One region of the Tardiphaga sp. vice304 genome, then DNA from elsewhere that is predicted to be linked to it. Evidence: predicted binding sites of a transcription regulator. Region 1 holds the regulator's gene; each other region holds the start of a gene.
What was found. Region 1 encodes LexA, which represses DNA repair genes until DNA is damaged. Its sites were predicted from a motif close to TGTTCNNNNTGTGTTCNG; they were not measured.
Positions count from the first base shown of each region.

Region 2: a site for LexA is predicted at 2,022-2,039, ahead of ruvC (crossover junction endodeoxyribonuclease RuvC). Genes of this name have one in related genera too.
Region 3: a site for LexA is predicted at 2,989-3,006, ahead of FNL56_RS25245 (DNA recombination protein RmuC). Genes of this name have one in related genera too.
Region 4: a site for LexA is predicted at 2,531-2,548, ahead of FNL56_RS17065 (single-stranded DNA-binding protein). Genes of this name have one in related genera too.

Region 1 is NZ_CP041402.1:3,034,357-3,038,981, forward strand. It holds gene FNL56_RS14410 (ComEC/Rec2 family competence protein) at 1-1,109, shown strand, start outside; gene lexA (transcriptional repressor LexA) at 1,103-1,840, opposite strand; gene FNL56_RS14420 (molybdopterin molybdotransferase MoeA) at 2,003-3,211, opposite strand; gene moaC (cyclic pyranopterin monophosphate synthase MoaC) at 3,235-3,762, opposite strand; gene trpC (indole-3-glycerol phosphate synthase TrpC) at 3,968-4,625, opposite strand, start outside.
Region 2 is NZ_CP041402.1:4,775,046-4,779,670, reverse strand. It holds gene FNL56_RS22815 (methyl-accepting chemotaxis protein) at 1-965, opposite strand, end outside; gene FNL56_RS22810 (YebC/PmpR family DNA-binding transcriptional regulator) at 1,154-1,900, shown strand; gene ruvC (crossover junction endodeoxyribonuclease RuvC) at 2,066-2,593, shown strand; gene ruvA (Holliday junction branch migration protein RuvA) at 2,590-3,207, shown strand; gene ruvB (Holliday junction branch migration DNA helicase RuvB) at 3,404-4,447, shown strand; gene FNL56_RS22790 (hypothetical protein) at 4,485-4,625, shown strand, end outside.
Region 3 is NZ_CP041402.1:5,288,155-5,292,779, reverse strand. It holds gene FNL56_RS25255 (glycogen/starch/alpha-glucan phosphorylase) at 1-245, shown strand, start outside; gene FNL56_RS25250 (ferredoxin reductase family protein) at 280-1,614, opposite strand; gene FNL56_RS25245 (DNA recombination protein RmuC) at 1,745-2,959, opposite strand; gene def (peptide deformylase) at 3,159-3,680, shown strand; gene fmt (methionyl-tRNA formyltransferase) at 3,717-4,625, shown strand, end outside.
Region 4 is NZ_CP041402.1:3,593,363-3,597,987, forward strand. It holds gene gyrA (DNA gyrase subunit A) at 1-1,026, opposite strand, end outside; gene FNL56_RS17060 (DUF2306 domain-containing protein) at 1,224-1,628, opposite strand; gene FNL56_RS17065 (single-stranded DNA-binding protein) at 1,857-2,381, opposite strand; gene FNL56_RS17070 (outer membrane protein) at 2,843-3,613, shown strand; gene uvrA (excinuclease ABC subunit UvrA) at 3,854-4,625, shown strand, end outside.

The sequences.
Region 1 (4,625 bases):
TGCTGGTCGCGATGCCGGAAGCCTTGGTGCATCCGAGCTTCCAGATGTCGTTTGCCGCGACATTGGGACTGGTGGCGCTGGTGCAGGGCGGCGTGCCGGTCCTCTTGGCATCGCCGGACCATTCCGCAACGGCGCGCGCCGCGCTCTGGGGCGGTCGCGAGATCATCCTGCTGACGCTGGCGTCGCTGGTCGCCGGCCTCGCCACCACGCCCTATGCGGCGTTTCATTTTCACCGCGTGACGCCGTATGGCGTTTTCGCCAATCTGCTGGCGATGCCGGTGGTCTCCGTGCTGGTGATGCCGGCCGGACTGCTCGGGCTGGCCGCGATGCCGTTCGGTTTCGACGGCGTGTTCTGGCGGCTGATGGATGTCGGCATCCAATGGATGATCGTGGTGACGCAATGGGTCGCGGCCTTGCCGGGAGCCATCGGACGGGTCGCCGCGTTCGGGCAGGGGCCGCTGATCGCCGCGACGCTGGGGATCATCCTGCTCGGGCTGCTGCGCACGCCGCTGCGCTGGATCGGCGCCGGTGTGCTGGCGCTATCGATTGCCGCGGTGCTCACGGTCAAGATGCCGGACGTGTTGATATCAAATGACGGCCACCACGTCGCGGTTCGCGGCCGCGATGGACGGCTGCAATGGATGCGCAGCACCAAGGATACGTTTTTGCAGAAAGAGTGGCTCGGGGCCGACGCCGATCCGCGGCTGCCGAATGAGGCGTCGCTCGGCCACGGCGTGGCATGCGATGTCGCGGGATGCGTCGCGGCGCTGGCCGATGGGGCTCTGGTTGCGCTGGCGCTGCAGCCCGACGCTTTTGCCGATGACTGCGCGCAAGCGGTGCTGATCGTCACGTCAAATCAGCCGCCGGCCAATTGCGCCGCAAAGGTGATCGATGCGGAAACCCTGCGGGCCAGCGGCGCACTGATTTTGCGCCGAAGCGGCGACGGATTTGCAACCACCGCCGTCCGGCCGAAAGGCGTCAACCGGCCGTGGTCGGGCGCAGTGCCTGATGCCGCCGAACCATCAAGCGCTGCAGGACGGGGCAACCGCCCGGTCGATGCGACGCCGGCCGAAGCCGACGTGCAGGCCGATGATTCCGCTGCTCAGTAGCGGCGATAGATCCCGACCAGCTTGCCCTGGATGCGAACCCGGTTCGGCGGCAGGATGCGGACTTCGTAGGCGTCGTTAGCGGGCTCCAGCGCGATCGAGGCGCCGCGGCGGCGGAAGCGCTTCAAGGTGGCTTCCTCCTCGTCGATCAGCGCGACCACGATGTCGCCGGTATCGGCGCTCTCGTTTTTCTGGATCAGCGCCATGTCGCCATCGAGGATGCCGGCGTCCTGCATCGAGTCACCGCGCACTTCCAGCGCGTAGTGCTCGCCGGTGCCGAGCATGTCGGGGGGTACGCTGATGGTGTGGCTGCGGGTCTGCAGCGCCTCGATCGGCGTACCCGCGGCGATGCGGCCCATCACCGGGACGGCCACCGAGCGGCGGCTGTCTTCCTCGTAATCGCCGTTGCCGTTGTTGTTGCCATTGCCGGTCGACAAGGGTCGCACCTTGCCGAGCGTGCCTTCGATGACGCTGGGCGTGAAGCCACGGCGGCCGGTGGCAGGTGCTGCGGCGCCGCCGAGTTCGGGCAGCTTGATGACTTCGATGGCGCGCGCCCGGTTCGGCAGCCGGCGGATGAAGCCGCGCTCTTCAAGCGCCGTGATGAGGCGGTGGATACCGGATTTGGAGCGCAGGTCGAGCGCGTCCTTCATCTCGTCGAAGGACGGCGGCACGCCGGCTTCCTTGAGCCTTTGGTCGATGAATTTCAGAAGTTCATACTGTTTGCGCGTGAGCATCTGGAGCCATCCTTGGTTGACGGGATCAGCCGCCGCATCATCATCGTCGGTTTCAGGACCGGGCAAAGCCACGACATCTCGAAACAAATCATGAACGAACACTATCTGTTCCATATGTGTTCCGCAACGCTTAAATTCCGGTCAACAAAACCGCAAGAGGGCTCAGATCGGCAATCGCACAAACTCGCAAAGCGAACCCTTGGGCGCCGCCACAGCGAACGGCCGACGGATCAGAAGTCCTTGCGCGGCAGCGAGATTTCCCAACAAGGAGGAGTCCTGCCTGGATACCGCCGTCGCGATCACGCTACCGTCGTCGCCCGGCGTCAGCACCGCGCGCAGATAATCTTCGCGCTGATCATTGGCGGCAAGATCGCGACCGACCCGACCCGATTCGATGGCATGGGCGACCTGCGCGCGGCCGGACAGCGCGCGAATCAACGGCACCATGAACAGGAAGGCGCAGACATAGGACGACACCGGATTGCCGGGCAGGCCGATCACCCGCATCGCGCCGCGCCGTCCGTTCATCATCGGCTTGCCCGGCCGCATCGCGATCTTCCAGAACGCCATCTCGACGCCGGCGGCCTCCAGCGAGGGCTTGACCAGATCGTGGTCGCCGACCGAGGCGCCACCGGTAGTGACGAGGATATCGGCGCCTGCGTCGATCGCACGCTGGATCGCCGAGGCGGTCGATTCCAGCGTGTCGGCGGCGATGCCGAGATCGATCACCTCGGCGCCTTCGGCGCGCGCCAGGGCGCGAAGCGCAAAGCCGTTGGACAGGACGATCTGGCCGGGGCCGGGGATGGCGCCGGGCAGCACCAGTTCGTCGCCGGTGGCGAGTACGGCGATCACCGGGCGGCGGCGCACCGGCAGTTCGGGGTGGTTCATGCCGGCGGCGAGCGACAGATCGCGATCGGTGAGGCGCTGCCCGGCGCGCAGCAGAACGTCGCCTTCAGCGAAATCGATGCCGGCCGCGCGGATGTGCTTCGCCACGGTGGCGGCTTCGTTGATGAGGACGACGGCGCCGTCGCGCGAAGTGTCTTCCTGGATCACGATGGCGTCGGCACCGTCCGGCACGACGCCGCCGGTGAAGATGCGCAGCGCCTCGCCGGCGGCCAGCGCGCGCTCGAACGGCCGGCCGGCGGCGACCTCACCGATCACCGTGAGCCGCGCGCCCATCACGGCATCGGCGGCGCGCACCGCATAGCCGTCCATCGCCGACATCGGCTGCGGCGGCTGCGTCCGATTGGAGGCGATGTCGCGCGCCAGCACGCGGTGGTACGCCGCCTCCAGCGGCACCATTTCCTCGGGCAGGGCGTCGGCGCCCGCGAGAATGGCAGCCATCGCGTCGGCAACCGGCATCAGGGCCATCAGTCAATCTCCAGGCGTCGTGATCAATCGGCGTCGTTGTCGGTGACCAGATAATGGCCCGACTTGCCACCCTTCTTTTCGACGAGATGAAGGCCTTCGATGCGGACGCCGCGCTCGACGGCCTTGATCATGTCGTAGATCGTGAGGCACGCGATCGAAACCGCGGTCAGAGCTTCCATCTCGACGCCGGTGTTGCCCGAGACCTTCACGGACGCGCGGACCCGGCAGCCCGGCAACTTCTTGTCCGGCGTGATATCGAGCGTGACCTTCGACAGCATCAGGGGATGGCACAGCGGGATCAGGTCGGAGGTGCGCTTGGCCGCCATGATGCCGGCGATCCGAGCGGTGCCGAGCACGTCGCCCTTCTTGGCGTTGCCGGAGACGATCAGTTCCAGCGTCGCCTTGCTCATGATCACCAGGCCTTCGGCGACGGCGAGACGCTCCGTTGCCGGCTTGTCGGAGACATCGACCATGCGCGCCTCGCCGGCGGAATCGATGTGGGTGAGGGCGGGGGCGTCGCTCGCGGTGCGCCTCGATTTCTTGCCGGCCATGACTTTGGATCCTGTCTTTGCAAAACGGACTTGCGCGCCGCTGCTCTTTCTTCCCCTCTCCCCTTGTGGGAGAGGGTGGCCGCGCGATAGCGCGGGCGGGTGAGGGGGCGTGTGTTGCACTCCGCAGCTCCCCCTCATCCGACGCCGACTTCGTCGGCGCCACCTTCTCCCACAAGGGGAGAAGGGAAGAAAGCAAGGATGCGACTCACGCCGCGCGTTTCAGCAGCGCCTTGGTCGCGGCCGTAACATCTGCCTGCCGCATCAGGCTTTCGCCGACCAGGAAGGTGGAGATGCCCACGCGCTCGAGGCGGGCGAGGTCGGCGGCTTCAAAAATGCCGCTCTCGCCGACCATCAGGCGGTCTTTCGGGATCATCGGCGCCAGCGTCTCGCTGGTCGCTAGCGTCGTCTCGAAGGTCCGCAGATTGCGGTTGTTGATGCCGATCATCGGGGAGCGCAGGTTTAGCGCGCGCTCCAGCTCCGGCTGGTCGTGGACCTCTAAAAGCACATCCATGCCATGCTCGATCGCGGCATCCTCGATGTCGCGGGCGGCGGCGTCATCGAGCGCCGCCATGATGATCAGGATGCAGTCCGCGCCGTGCGCGCGGGCTTCGACCACCTGATAGGTTTCGAACATGAAATCCTTGCGCAGCACCGGCAGCTTCACGGCGTTGCGCGCCGCGACCATGAAATCGAGGTGGCCCTGGAACGACGGCGTGTCGGTAAGAACCGACAGGCACGCCGCGCCGCCGGCCTCATAGGCCTTCGCCAGCGTGGGCGGGTCGAAGTCTTCGCGGATCAGGCCCTTCGAGGGGGAGGCTTTCTTCACTTCGGCGATCAGCGCGAAGTCGCCCTTGTCGAGCTTT
Region 2 (4,625 bases), 1.7 Mb from region 1:
CAGGGCAGCCGTTCGCGCTTGCGCTCCTCCTCGCGTTCGCTCTGGCGCAGCAGCACCGCGCAACGCGCCTTCAGCTTGGAGGCAAAGGTCGTGACCGCCCGGCCGGCCTGCGCCACATCTTTACCATGCGCGGCGGCCTCATTGGCCGCCTGGTCGATTTCGGCGGCGCTGTCGCTCACCGAGACGATGAACTCGGAGGCCTGCGCGGCATTGCCGGATATCTCGCCGGTGGTGGCATTCTGTTCGGCGACCGAGTCGTTGACGCTGGCAAAGACCGGGCGGATCGCTTCGATCGCGCTGGAGATCCGGTGCACGGCATCGACCGAGCCGGCAGCGTCTTTCTGCAGGGCGTCGATCTTGCGCTCGATTTCCTTGGTGGCGTCCTGGGTCTGCACCGCCAGCGCCTTGACCTCGGTGGCGACCACCGCAAAGCCGCGCCCGGCCGCGCCCGCGCGCGCCGCCTCGATCGTGGCGTTGAGCGCCAGCATCGTGGTCTGGCGTGCGATCTGTGCGATCAGGGTGACGACGTTGCCGATCGCCGCCGATGAATCGCGCAACCGGTCGACGGTCACGCTGGCCTCCTGCGCGGCGGCGCCGGCCTCGTCGGCGAGTCGGCTGGCGTGGCGGACCTGGCTGCCGATCCCTTCGGCCGAATGGGTGAATTTGTCGGCGGCCTGGGAAAAGGTGGTGGCGGTCGATTGCGCCGCCTGCGTGCGTTCGGCCAGCGCGTCGGAGCGGGCGCGGATCAGCGTCAGCGTGGTCGCGGTGGCTTCGGCGCCGCCGGCGACCGACGACGAGGCGCGCTCGAGCTGCCGGATCAGGGCGCCGAGTTCGAGTTCCAGCAGGTCGAGAATGTCGCGCGCCTGGTCCGCCTCCGGCGCCAGCGGTGCCTCGGCGGCCACGACAGGCGTCATCGCTGGCTCGGCTGCCTGCGGCGGCCGCTTTTGAAACAGTCCAAATGCCATGATCAAATCCGCTGCACTGCAATCCAAGCGGGTATTCTTGCACCCTTGCATGAAATCATGATTAACAAAGCGGGATTGCCGGCGTTCGCTGGCCAGAAAGCACGCCTGTTTTTGATTTTGTGGGGCGCGCGGCCTATAACCCCGCGCCGCCGACACCTTGAAGCACCACCGAATCCGAGAGAGACCGCATGGCCGGACATTCCCAGTTCAAGAACATCATGCACCGCAAGGGCCGGCAGGATGCTCAGAAGTCCAAGCTGTTCAGCAAGCTGGCCCGCGAAATTACCGTCGCCGCCAAGCTCGGCATGCCGGATCCCGCGATGAACGCGCGGCTGCGGGCGGCGATGATCTCGGCGCGACAGGAGAACATGTCGAAGGATTCGATCGATCGCGCGGTCAAGAAGGCGATCGGCGGCGAGAGCGAGAACTATGACGAGATCCGCTACGAGGGCTATGGCCCCGGCGGCGTCGCCGTGATCGTCGAGGCGATGACCGACAACCGTAACCGCGCGGCCTCCGATATCCGCTCCTATTTCACCAAGTCCGGCGGCAATCTCGGCGAAACCGGCTCGGTCGCCTTCATGTTCGACCATGTCGGCATCATCGAATACGACGCCGCCAAGGCCTCTGCCGACGACATGCTGGAAGCCGCGATCGAGGCCGGCGCCGACGACGTGGTGTCGAGCGAGACCGGCCACGAGGTCTACGCCTCCAAGGAAACCTTTCGCGAGGTCGCCAAGGCGCTGGAAGTGAAATTCGGCGAGGCCCGCAAGTCCGAACTGACCTGGAAGCCGCATAACAACGTCCCGGTCGACGACGAGACCGGCGAGAAGCTGATCAAGCTGATCGACCTGTTGAACGAGCATGACGACGTGCAGAACGTCTATGCGAACTTCGAAGTGTCGGACGCGCTGGTCGCCAAGCTGGGCGGGTAAGCCTTACTGGCATTCCGGGGTGCGACGGCCCAGCCCGTGCGAACCTCAGCCACTCCAATTGGACTGGCGGCGCCGCCCGCGCCCCGGAACGACCGTGGTGGTTTCGTCGTGCACACTCCCTTGTTGCTATTTTGTTCTTAAGCTTTCGGCGGTATCACTCCGGGCATGACAAACATGCCGATTCGCCAAGCCGTCCGCATTCTGGGCATCGATCCGGGCCTGCGCCGCACCGGCTGGGGCGTGATCGAGATCGACGGCAACCGGCTGACCTATATCGGCTGCGGCACGGTGGAGCCGGCCGATACGCTGCCGCTGGCGAGCCGGCTGCTCGGTATCCATGAGGGGCTAGCGAAGGTGCTCGGCGAGTTCCAGCCGATGGAAGCCGCTGTCGAGAACACCTTCGTCAACAAGGACGGTGTCGCCACGCTGAAGCTGGGCCAGGCGCGCGGCATTGCCATGATGACGCCGGCGATGTTCGGCATCGCGGTGGCGGAATATGCGCCGAACCAGGTCAAGAAGACGGTGGTCGGTGCCGGCCACGCCGACAAGAACCAGATCCAGATGATGCTGAAAATCCTGCTGCCGAAGGCCGAGCCGAAGAGCGCCGATGCGGCCGACGCGCTGGCGATTGCCATCACGCACGCGCACCACCGCCAGAGTGCGCAGCGCCTGCTGCGGGTGGTGGGAGCATGATCGGCAAATTGAAAGGCCTGATCGATTCCTACGGCGAGGACTATGTCATCCTCGACGTGCAGGGCGTCGGTTATCAGGTGCATTGCTCGGCGCGCACGCTGCAGGCGCTGCCTTCGCCCGGCGAGGCCGCGGTGCTGTCGATCGAGACCTATGTCCGCGAGGACGCGATAAAACTGTTCGGCTTCCGCTCCGACCAGGAGCGCGAATGGTTTCGGCTGCTGCAGACCGTGCAGGGCGTCGGCGCCAAGGTGGCGCTGGCGGTCCTCTCCACACTGCCGCCGGCCGATCTCGCCAATGCGATTGCGCTGCGCGACAAGGCGGCGGTGGCACGCACGGTCGGCGTCGGCCCGAAGGTCGCCGAGCGCATCGTCACCGAGCTGAAGGACAAGGCGCCGGCGTTCTCGACCGTCGATCCGTCGCTGGTGCAATTGTCCGGCGCCATCGAGGAGAACAATGCGCCGCGGCCGGTGTCGGATGCGATTTCCGCGCTGGTCAATCTCGGCTACGGCGCGCCGCAGGCCGCCGCCGCCATCGCCGGCGCTTCGCGCATTGCCGGCGAGGGCGCCGAGACCGCGATGCTGATCCGGTTGGGTTTGAAGGAGCTGGCGAAGTGACCGCGCGCAGCGCGTCTTCCTTCCTTCTCCCCTTGTGGGAGAAGGTGTCGCGGACGAAGTCCGCGTCGGATGAGGGGGGCCGCAAGCTTGGAGCTTGTGGCTACCCCTCACCCGTCTCGAAGTCGCTTCGCGCCTTCGATCCACCCTCTCCCACAAGGGGAGAGGGGACTTACAGCGTTCGTGGTAAGCTCATCCCATGAACCCACCGACCCGCCTAATCACCCCCGAGCGCCGCGCCGACGATATCGGGGATACCTCGCTGCGGCCGCAGAACCTGTCCGAATTCGTCGGCCAGGCGCAGGCCCGCGCCAATCTGCAGATCTTCATCGACGCCGCCCGCAAGCGCAATGAGGCGCTCGATCACGTGCTGTTCGTCGGCCCGCCCGGCCTCGGCAAGACCACTTTGGCGCAGATCGTGGCGCGCGAGCTTGGCGTCGGTTTTCGCGCGACCTCGGGGCCTGTCATCGCCAAGGCCGGCGATCTCGCAGCCCTGCTCACTAATCTCGAAGAGCGCGACGTGCTGTTCATCGACGAGATCCATCGCCTCGCGCCCGCGGTCGAGGAAGTGCTGTATCCGGCGATGGAGGATTTTCAGCTCGATCTGATCATTGGCGAAGGCCCGGCCGCGCGCTCGGTGAAGATCGAGCTGGCGAAGTTCACTCTGGTCGGCGCCACCACGCGCGCGGGCCTGTTGACCAATCCGCTGCGCGACCGCTTCGGCATTCCCGTGCGGCTGAATTTCTACACCGTGGAAGAGCTGGAAAAGATCGTCACCCGCGGCGCCCGTGTGCTGGAGATCGGCATCACGCCTGACGGTTCCAACGAGATTGCCCGCCGCGCCCGCGGCACGCCGCGCATCGCCGGCCGGCTGCTGCGACGGGTGCGCGATTTCGCTTCCGCCGCCGACGCCTCCGCCATCGACCGCAAGATCGCCGACCACGCATTGAGTGCGCTGGAAGTCGACAGCGCCGGGCTGGATGCGATGGACCGCCGCTATCTCACCACCATCGCGATGAACTACGGCGGCGGCCCGGTCGGCGTCGAGACGATGGCCGCAGCGCTGTCGGAGCCGCGCGATGCCATTGAAGACATCATCGAGCCGTTCCTGATCCAGTGCGGCTATCTGCAACGCACCCCGCGCGGAAGGCTGCTCACCTCGCACGCATTCCGGCATCTCGGGCTGAACGAGCCCTCGCGCGATCCGGCGCAGATCGGGCTGTTCGGCGCGGCGGATGAATAGGATTCGCCAGCCCGTCGAAATCTGCTAAAATGACGCCATGAGCCCGACTATCGAAAAAGCCATCGCGGCCCTGGAGGCGATGCCCGAGGAAATGCGCGAAAACGCCGTTGCACATCTCGTCAGGCAGGCCGACAAATTCAAAGCGCTGCAGAGCGCTATTGATGAAGGCATGGCCGAC
Region 3 (4,625 bases), 2.3 Mb from region 1:
GCCACCTCGATCATTACGTCGTTAGCGCGGATTTCGATTCCTATTGGGACGCGCAGCGCGGCATCGATGCGCGCTGGCAGGTGCCATCGGCGTGGAGTCGCGCCAGCATCCTCAACGTGGCGCGGATGGCGTGGTTCTCGTCGGACCGCACGATCCGCGAATATGCCGAGGACATCTGGGACGTGCCGGTCGCCGGCGAGCCGCCATCGTCGCTGGCGCTGCCGCATCTGCGCAAGGGCAGCTAGCAAATTACGGCGTGACGAGATGCGCTGATTTCCATCAGCGCATCTCGAACAGTTCCTGATGAAACTGCGCCGCCGGCAGGCCACGCCCGATCATCGCGTTACGCAGCGAATTGCCGAAGCCCGCCGGGCCGCAGAACCAGATATCGGACTCCTTCCACGCCGGAATCCATTCTGCCAGGCGATCCAGCGTCAACAAGCCGTCGCGGGGCGCCACCACCATGTGGAATCCGACGCCGGCCTTTGCGGCCAGCGCACCGATCTTCTCGATAAACGTCCCGGAAGGAGCGCCGGTACAGTAGATCAGGTCGATGTCGCCGTCGTGATCCGCGGTCGCCAGGGCTGCCAATCGGGCAATGAACGGGGTAATCCCGACGCCGCCGGCGACCCACACCTGACGCGGTCGCTCGCCCGCAAAATCGAACCGCCCGTAAGGCCCCTCGATCGTGGCTTCCTGACCGACCGTGAGTTGGTGGGGCAACGTCCGCGTATAATCGCCAAGCCCCTTGATGCTGAACAGCAGCCGTCCGTCGTTCTGCCACGCCGACGAGACGGTGAACGGATGCGCGCCCTCGCCGTCGCCAAAGCTGACGAAGGCAAACTGGCCCGCATGGTGCCCGGGCCATGCGGTCTCCAGACGTACCGCGACGTCGAGCACCGCATTTTCCTCATAGCGGGCCAGCGATTCAATGCGGCCGACCGATTTGCGCGTGCTGCCGATCCGCCGGAACAGCGCCACCAGCGCGGCGGCGCTTCCGCCGGCGAGCAGCAAAGCGAGTACGGGCCCGAGCGGCATCAGCCAATAGCTGCGGTCGATCAGGATGACGGCGTGAAACACCAGCACCAGATAGATCGGCGCCATCAGGCGATGCGTCGTCAGGAAAGACCGGTAGGGAAACCGCTTCCACAGCGCCAGCACCACCAGCGCCAGCAGCAAATAGAGGCTCCATTCGCCGAGATCGACGGCGATGTCCTTGAGATCGCGAAATGGATCGAAACCGGTGACGACCTCTGCGGCCCGTGGTGGCCGCGCCGGGCGTGTCAGCCAGCCGAGCTGCGTCAGCCAGCCCGGGCCGACTTCGAGCAGCCAGTGAACCACCGCGAGGCTGAGAGCGGTAACGCCAAACCATTTGTGCAGGCGATAGAACCTGTCCAAGCCGCCGAGCGCGCTTTCGATCTGCACCGGGCGCGCCGCCAGCATGACGCCGAGCGACATCGATCCCATCGCGAGCACGCCGGTCAGGTAGATCAGCGCCTTGCGCCACACCCAGAAATCGCCACTCAGCGTTCCATCGGGAACGCTGACGAACCACAGCCCGGCCAGCAGGCCGAGCGATATCGCGACGACTAGCCAAAGTCGGTGGATTTGCATGATAATGCCTCGAAACGGCAATTGTCATCCAGCCGACGCCCCGGCGCATTGATCAAGCACAAACGGCGATCGCCCTCGTTGCGCGAATCTGGGCTGCTTCCGCTACAACGGGCAACTCGATCGGCCTGCCTTATTCTCCGGCGCGCAACTCGCGAGCGAGCGGCGCGAACATATCGGCGGGCTGCGCGGCGGGCCGGGTGGTTGCCGGCGCTTCCGCGGGCTCCGTCTTGCTGAAATCCAGCTCCTCGATCCGTCCGGCGCGTTTCTCGATCTTGTCGGCGGAGATCAGGATCTGGCGGACGTCTTCATTGGCTTGCCCAAAGTGCGTCTGCAACTTCAGCACGCGGTCGCGCAGCCGGCCGAGATCGTCGCCGAGATTCATCACCTCGGTGCGGATCTGGTCGGCGGCGTCGCGCATCCGCGCGTCCTTCAGGATCTGCTGCATCACCTGGATCGCCAGCATCAGCAGCGACGGCGACACCAGCACCACGCGGGCGCGATAGGCCTTCTGGATGATGTCGTCGAATCCGTCGTGGATCTCCGCGTAGACCGATTCCGACGGCACGAACATCAGCGCGGTGTCCTGGGTCTCGCCGGCGATCAGGTATTTTTCGGAGATGTCGCTGACATGTTTCATCACGTCGGCGCGCAGGCGCTGCGCGGCGTATTTCTTTTCCTCGTCAGAGCGCGCGTCGTGCAACGCGGTGACGGCTTCCAGCGGAAACTTGGCGTCGATGCACAGCGGCCGCTGGTCCGGCAGGAAGATCACGCAGTCCGGCCGCTTGCCGGAGGACAGCGTGTGCTGGAACGCATAGGCGCCGTTCGGCATGCCGTCGCGCACGATGGTTTCCATCCGCGCCTGGCCGAACGCGCCGCGCGACTGCTTGTTGGCCAGCACGTCGCGCAACGTGGTGACCTGTGAGGTCAGATCGGTGAGGTTCTTGTGGGCGCTGTCGATGATGCCCAGCCGCTCATGCAGCACGCGCAGGCTGTCCATCGTGTGGCGGGTCGACTGCTCCATGCTTTGCCCGACCCGGTGGGTCACCGAATCCAGTCGCTCGCTTACCGCGCGGGCCATTTCGGCCTGTCGCCCGGCCAGCGCCTGGCCCATCGCGTCGACCCGGCCGGTAGCGACATTCTGCGCCTGCAGCATTTCGCTGAACCGCTCCTCGAGTTCGTCGGCGCGGATCGCCTGCGCCATCGCCAACATGGCACCGCGGCGACCGGAGCGGGCGATGACGATCGCAATCACCAGCAACAGCAGCAGCACGGCTGCGGCAAAGCCGATCAAGGCGGTGGCGGAGCTGATCGGCGTGTCGCCGAGCATGAAGAGGGTGTCATCCATCGGGCTACCCTAGCCGATTCGCGGCACTTTAGAACGAAGCAGGAACGTTTATGGATAACCAAAGGCTAACCAACTTGGTTAACGATTCCTGAAGAAACGCGGTTAACAGATCCTTAAAAGCGATGGTTAACAGCGCGTTAAACTGCCGCGAGGGCTGGGGCGGATTGACCCCGGCAGGCCGTCGCATTACATCGCCGGCATGGCCATTCGTGAAATCATCGTCCTGCCGGACAAACAGCTCCGCCTCGTCTCCAAGCCGATCGAAAAGGTCACGGCGGAGGTACGCAAACTCGCCGACGACATGTTCGAGACCATGTATGACGCGCCGGGCATCGGGCTTGCCGCGATCCAGATTGCGGTGCCGCTGCGTCTCATCACCATGGACCTTGCCAAGAAGGACGACGAGGACGGCGGCAAGAAACCGCGAATCTTCATCAATCCCGAGATCGTCTCGGCGTCCGAGGAATTCTCGGTCTATGAAGAAGGCTGCCTGTCGATCCCGGAATATTACGAAGAGGTCGAGCGCCCGGCGAACGTCCGCTTCCGCTATCTGGATATCGACGGCAAGTTGCAGGAAGAGGACGCCGATGGCCTGTTCGCCACCTGCATCCAGCACGAGATCGACCACCTCAACGGCGTGTTGTTCGTCGACTACCTCTCCAAGCTGAAGCGCGACCGCGTGCTGAAGAAGTTTACCAAGCTGGCGAAGCGGGCGGAGTAGGCTCCTCCCGATCTCGCGCACAGATCGGCTCGCAATATGTCGCTACGTTTGATCTTCATGGGCACGCCGGATTTCGCGGTGCCGACGCTGCTCGAACTCGTCGCCCATGGCCACGAGATCGTCGCGGTCTATACGCGGGCGGCAAAGCCGTCCGGGCGCGGCATGAAGCTGCAGCCGACGCCGGTGGAGCGCGAGGCGACACGGCTCGGCATTCCCGTTCTGACGCCGACCACGCTGAAGACGCCCGAGGCCGAAGCCACCTTTCGCGCGCACAAGGCGGATGCGGCGGTGGTGGTCGCCTATGGCATGATCCTGCCGCAGGCCATTCTCGATGTGCCGGAGTTCGGCTGCTTCAACCTGCACGGCTCGTTGCTGCCGCGCTGGCGCGGGGCGGCCCCGCTGAACCGCGCCATCATGGCGGGTGATGCCGAGAGCGGCGTCATGGTGATGAAGATGGATGTCGGGCTCGACACCGGCGACGTTGCGATGGCCGAGCGCATCAGTATCACCGAGGCGATGACCGCGGAGGATTTGCACGACGCACTGGCGCCGCTCGGCGCCGACCTGATGGTGCGCGCGATCGGCGCGCTGGAGCGCGGCCGATTGCAGCTCAGCCCGCAGAGCGAGCAAGGCGTGACCTACGCCGCCAAGATCGACAAGGCCGAGGCCAGGATCGACTGGACGAGGCCGGCGCGCGAGGTGCTGCGCCACATCCACGGCCTGTCGCCGTTTCCCGGCGCTTGGTGCGAGGTGCCGCTCGACGGCGAACCGACACGGGTCAAAATCCTGCGCTGCGCGCTGGCCGAAGGCGCAAGCGCGCCGGGCGACCTGCTCGACGGTCAGCTCACCATCGCCTGCGGCGACGGAGCCATTCGCCTCATCGAGCTGCAGCGCGCCGGCAAGCAGCCGATGAAGGCCATCGACTTTCTGCGCGGCACGCCGCTT
Region 4 (4,625 bases), 560 kb from region 1:
GTTGCAGCCGAAATTGGTCTGCAACGGGGTGAACTTGTAGAGCTGGTTCAGCACCACGTCGGCGACGACGTCGCGCTTCAGCTCGATCACCACGCGGAAACCATCACGGTCGGATTCGTCGCGCAGGTCGGAGATGCCCTCGATCTTCTTGTCGCGCACCAGTTCGGCGATACGCTCGACCATGGTGGCCTTGTTCACCTGGTAGGGGATTTCCGAGATGATGATCGCTTCGCGGTCTTTTCGCGCGGGCTCGATCGAAACCTTGCCGCGCATCACGACGGAGCCGCGGCCGGTGAGGTAAGCTTGGCGGATGCCGGAGCGGCCGAGGATGATGCCGCCGGTCGGGAAGTCCGGGCCGGGAATGATCTTGTTGAGGTCGTCGATGGTCAGCGAGGGGTCGTCGATCAGCGCGATGCAGGCGTCGATGACTTCGCCGAGATTGTGCGGCGGGATGTTGGTGGCCATGCCGACGGCGATACCGCCGCCGCCATTCACCAGCAGGTTGGGAAACTTGGCGGGCAGCACGCGCGGTTCGCGAAACGAGCCGTCGTAGTTGTCCTGGTAGTCGACCGTGTCCTTGTCGAGATCGTCGAGCAGCGACTGCGCGATCTTGGTCAGGCGCGATTCCGTGTATCGCATCGCGGCGGCGGCATCGCCGTCGACCGAACCGAAATTGCCCTGGCCGTCGATCAACGGCACCCGCATCGAGAAGGTCTGCGCCATGCGGACCATCGCGTCATAGACCGACTGGTCGCCATGCGGATGATACTTACCGATGACGTCGCCGACGGTACGCGCCGACTTGCGGTACGGCTTGTTCCATTCGAAGCCGTTCTCGTACATCGCGTACAGGATGCGGCGATGCACGGGCTTGAGGCCGTCGCGCGCATCGGGCAACGCGCGCGCCACGATCACGCTCATCGCGTAATCGAGATACGAGCGTTTCATCTCGTCGAGAATGGAAACGGGACGGATATCCGAGGGCGCCGGCGGCTCCCCGGGTTTCTTGTCGTCTGTGTCGGCCAAGGATGATTTCCGGTGAGATTCTGCTGGGAATCATATAGCGCATCAACGCCCGGCAAGCCACCCCCGTGCGCTCCCCGCAGCTGGATTTTAGCCTCGCTTTTCCAACCACTTAGAGCCGGATATCGCGGCTTGCCGCGGACCTGCCGATCGGCCATCGCGGGACCCGCGAATCGGCCCGCGGCCGGGCTTCGCCTTGGCTATGGCCCGAACACCACCGCATGCATGATCCGCCCCGGCACCAGCGTGAACGCGCCGGCGATCACCAGCGCGCCGGTGAAAATCGAAATCATCGTCCAGCGATGCGCGTCGACCTTGTGCCGGCGCGCGTACCAGACACCGAGCGGGGCCGTCACCAGCACCACGATCGACAATAAATGGATCGGCCCGAAGCTGCGCCAGAGCCGGAAGCTATGGCCCTGGATCCACAGCGCGCTGATCGCCACGGTCAGCATCAGCGCGACCCAGATCCAGCCCAGCGTGCGATGCGGCAGCCTGCCCTTCGGGGCTGCCAGCAGCACCACGCCAAGCACGAAGGCCGCCAAAGCCGCCAAGGCGTGCAGCGGGACCGGGCGGACGGCATCGAGCAGCGGATCGATCGACATGGGAACTCCGGAAAACGAAATCGATGTAAATACTATTTACATCGATGGTTCCATCGTCAAGCCCGGCGTTCCGCCTGATGTGTAGCCCGGATCACAATCCGGGGCCCACCAACGGACTGCTCGATATTCAACCGGATGGATGGGCCGGCCCCGGATTGTCATCCGGGCTACGAAAAACACCGGCGCCTCGCAGCGCCGGTGTCTCGAATGCTGAACTGATAATCGCGATCAGAACGGGATATCGTCGTCCATGTCGCTGCCGCGACCACCGCCGCCGCCACCGCCGGCCGGCGAGCTCGCCGCGACGCGGCGCGGCTGCGACGGGCTGCTGGCGCCGAAGCTGCCGCCGTCGTCGCCGCCATAGCTGTCACCGCCGCCGCCCGCGCCTGCCCCGCCGCCGGCGCGGCCGTCCAGCATCGTCAGCGTCGAGTTGAAGCCCTGCAGCACGATCTCGGTCGAGTACTTCTCGACGCCCTGCGGATCGGTCCACTTCCGGGTCTGCAGCGCGCCTTCGATATACACCTTGGCGCCCTTCTTGAGATACTGCTCGGCGACCTTGGCGAGACCCTCGCTGAAGATCACCACGCGGTGCCACTCGGTCTTTTCCTTGCGTTCGCCGCTCGCCTTGTCGCGCCAGGTGTCGGACGTAGCGATGGTGAGATTGACGACCGGGTTGCCGTTCTGCATCCGGCGCACTTCCGGGTCCTTGCCCAGATTACCGACCAGAATCACCTTGTTTACGCTGCCCGCCATACCGCTCTCCTGAACTCACACTGAAATTGCTGTTGCGCTATCGCGCCAGCCACAAGGCCGGTCCGCAACCGCTGCGGCATCATCCTATACGGTCCGGCATCCCGACAGGTCGCCGATCCCCGACTTATCCACGGCGATCGGCGCCACTATGTTCTATTTTTGTTCTTAAGCCAAGGCCGTACTATCAAAACGCCCGGCTTGACTTATGGATATTCGCGCACCGCAGCGACTTCTGACATTTCGGACAGCAGTATTGACGTAACACCTCACTGCAGTGCGAAGAAAAATGCGAAATAGTTCATTAACTTAGAAGCCGCGCCATTTCCGCGGCGACTGTGGCTTTGCGGTGACGGACAGCGCTGCAACTCTAAGGTACAAAGTTCGCGATGGAGTCGAATACGGCGCTCGCGCCTTGGGGATCGCTTCGGGGGAACGAAGCGACATGAACAGGAGAATTTGAAATGAAAAAACTTTTCCTCGCCACCGTCGCACTGGCTGCCTTGGGCACAGCGACTTCTGCTTCCGCCGCCGACCTCGCCCGGCGGACCTATACCAAAGCGCCGCCGATGATCGCCGCGGTCTATGACTGGTCGGGTTTCTACATCGGCGGTAACGGCGGCTACGGCTCGGCCAGCAAGTGCTGGGATTTCATCCCGTCGACCGTTGCGGGCGTTCCGACCGGCGCGGCTAACGTCGGCGAAGGCTGTCACGACGCCGACGGCGGCACCGCGGGCGGCCAGATCGGCTACCGTTGGCAGAACGCTTCCTGGGTCTACGGCCTGGAAGCCCAGGGCAACTGGGCTGACTTCAAGGGCAGAAATGTCAGCACCCCGTTCCCGCTGATCGCGAACCGCTCCAAGATCGATGCCTTCGGGCTGTTCACCGGTCAGATCGGCTATGCCTGGAACAACACGCTGCTGTACGTGAAGGGCGGCGCCGCCGTGGTCAATGAGGAGTACTCCTCGGTCAACGCCGCAACGGGATTGCTGTTGGCGACGGCCAGCAGCAACACCCGCTGGGGCGGCGTGATCGGCGTCGGGCTGGAATATGGCTTCACCCCGAACTGGTCGTTCGCGGTGGCCTATGACCACATCTTCCTCGATGGCCGCGATGCCCGCTTCACCACCCCGGCTGGCGTCTTCTACGCCAACGACCGGATCAGCGGCGATGTCGATCTTGTCACCGCCCGCATCAACTACCGCTGGGGCGGCCCCGCCGTCGGCCGCTACTGAGCCAACCGCAGTTTCGATACGAAGGCCGGCTCTCGAGCCGGCCTTTCTGTTTGCGGGGACGCGGTCGTCCTGCCCACCCCTGCAACCCGATCGCCAACAATCCGTTGATGATTTTCGCCGGGCACTGGAAATCTCCCCTCGTTCTTCCTATGTTCCGAAGTCAGTCAATTGGCGTTTGATCCCGGCATGCCCGGCGATACCAGCCCGGATTCGGCGCGCCTGATGCGCCGGGGATTTGTCATGGACGAGATCATCAAGGCCAAGCGGCAGCCGGTCGGCTCGGCGCTGCGCAACATTACCATCCGCGGCGCGCGCGAGCACAATCTGAAGAACGTCGATCTCGAGATCCCGCGCGACAAGCTGGTGGTGTTCACCGGCCTGTCCGGCTCCGGCAAGTCCTCGCTGGCTTTTGACACGATCTATGCCGAGGGCCAGCGCCGCTACGTCGAATCGCTGTCTGCCTATGCCCGCCAGTTCCTGGAAATGATGCAGAAGCCGGACGTCGACCAGATCGACGGCCTGTCGCCCGCCATTTCCATCGAGCAGAAGACCACCTCGAAAAATCCGCGCTCGACGGTCGGCACCGTCACCGAGATCTACGACTATATGCGCCTGCTCTGGGCGCGGGTCGGCGTGCCCTACTCGCCGGCCACCGGCCTGCCGATCGAGAGCCAGACCGTGTCGATGATGGTCGACCGTGTGCTGGCGCTGCCGGAAGGCACACGGCTCTATCTGCTGGCGCCGGTGGTGCGCGGCCGCAAGGGCGAATATCGCAAGGAGATGGCGGAATACCTCAAGAAGGGATTCCAGCGCATCAAGATCGACGGCAGCTTTCATGAACTGGCCGAGGCCCCGGTGCTCGACAAGAAATTTCCGCACGACATCGACGTCGTCGTCGATCGGATCGTGGTGCGCCCGGATATCGGCCAGCGCCTCGCCGAGAGCTTCGAGACCGCGCTGAAACTGGCCGAAGGTCTGGCCGTGATCGAATATGCCGACGCGCCGCCGTCCG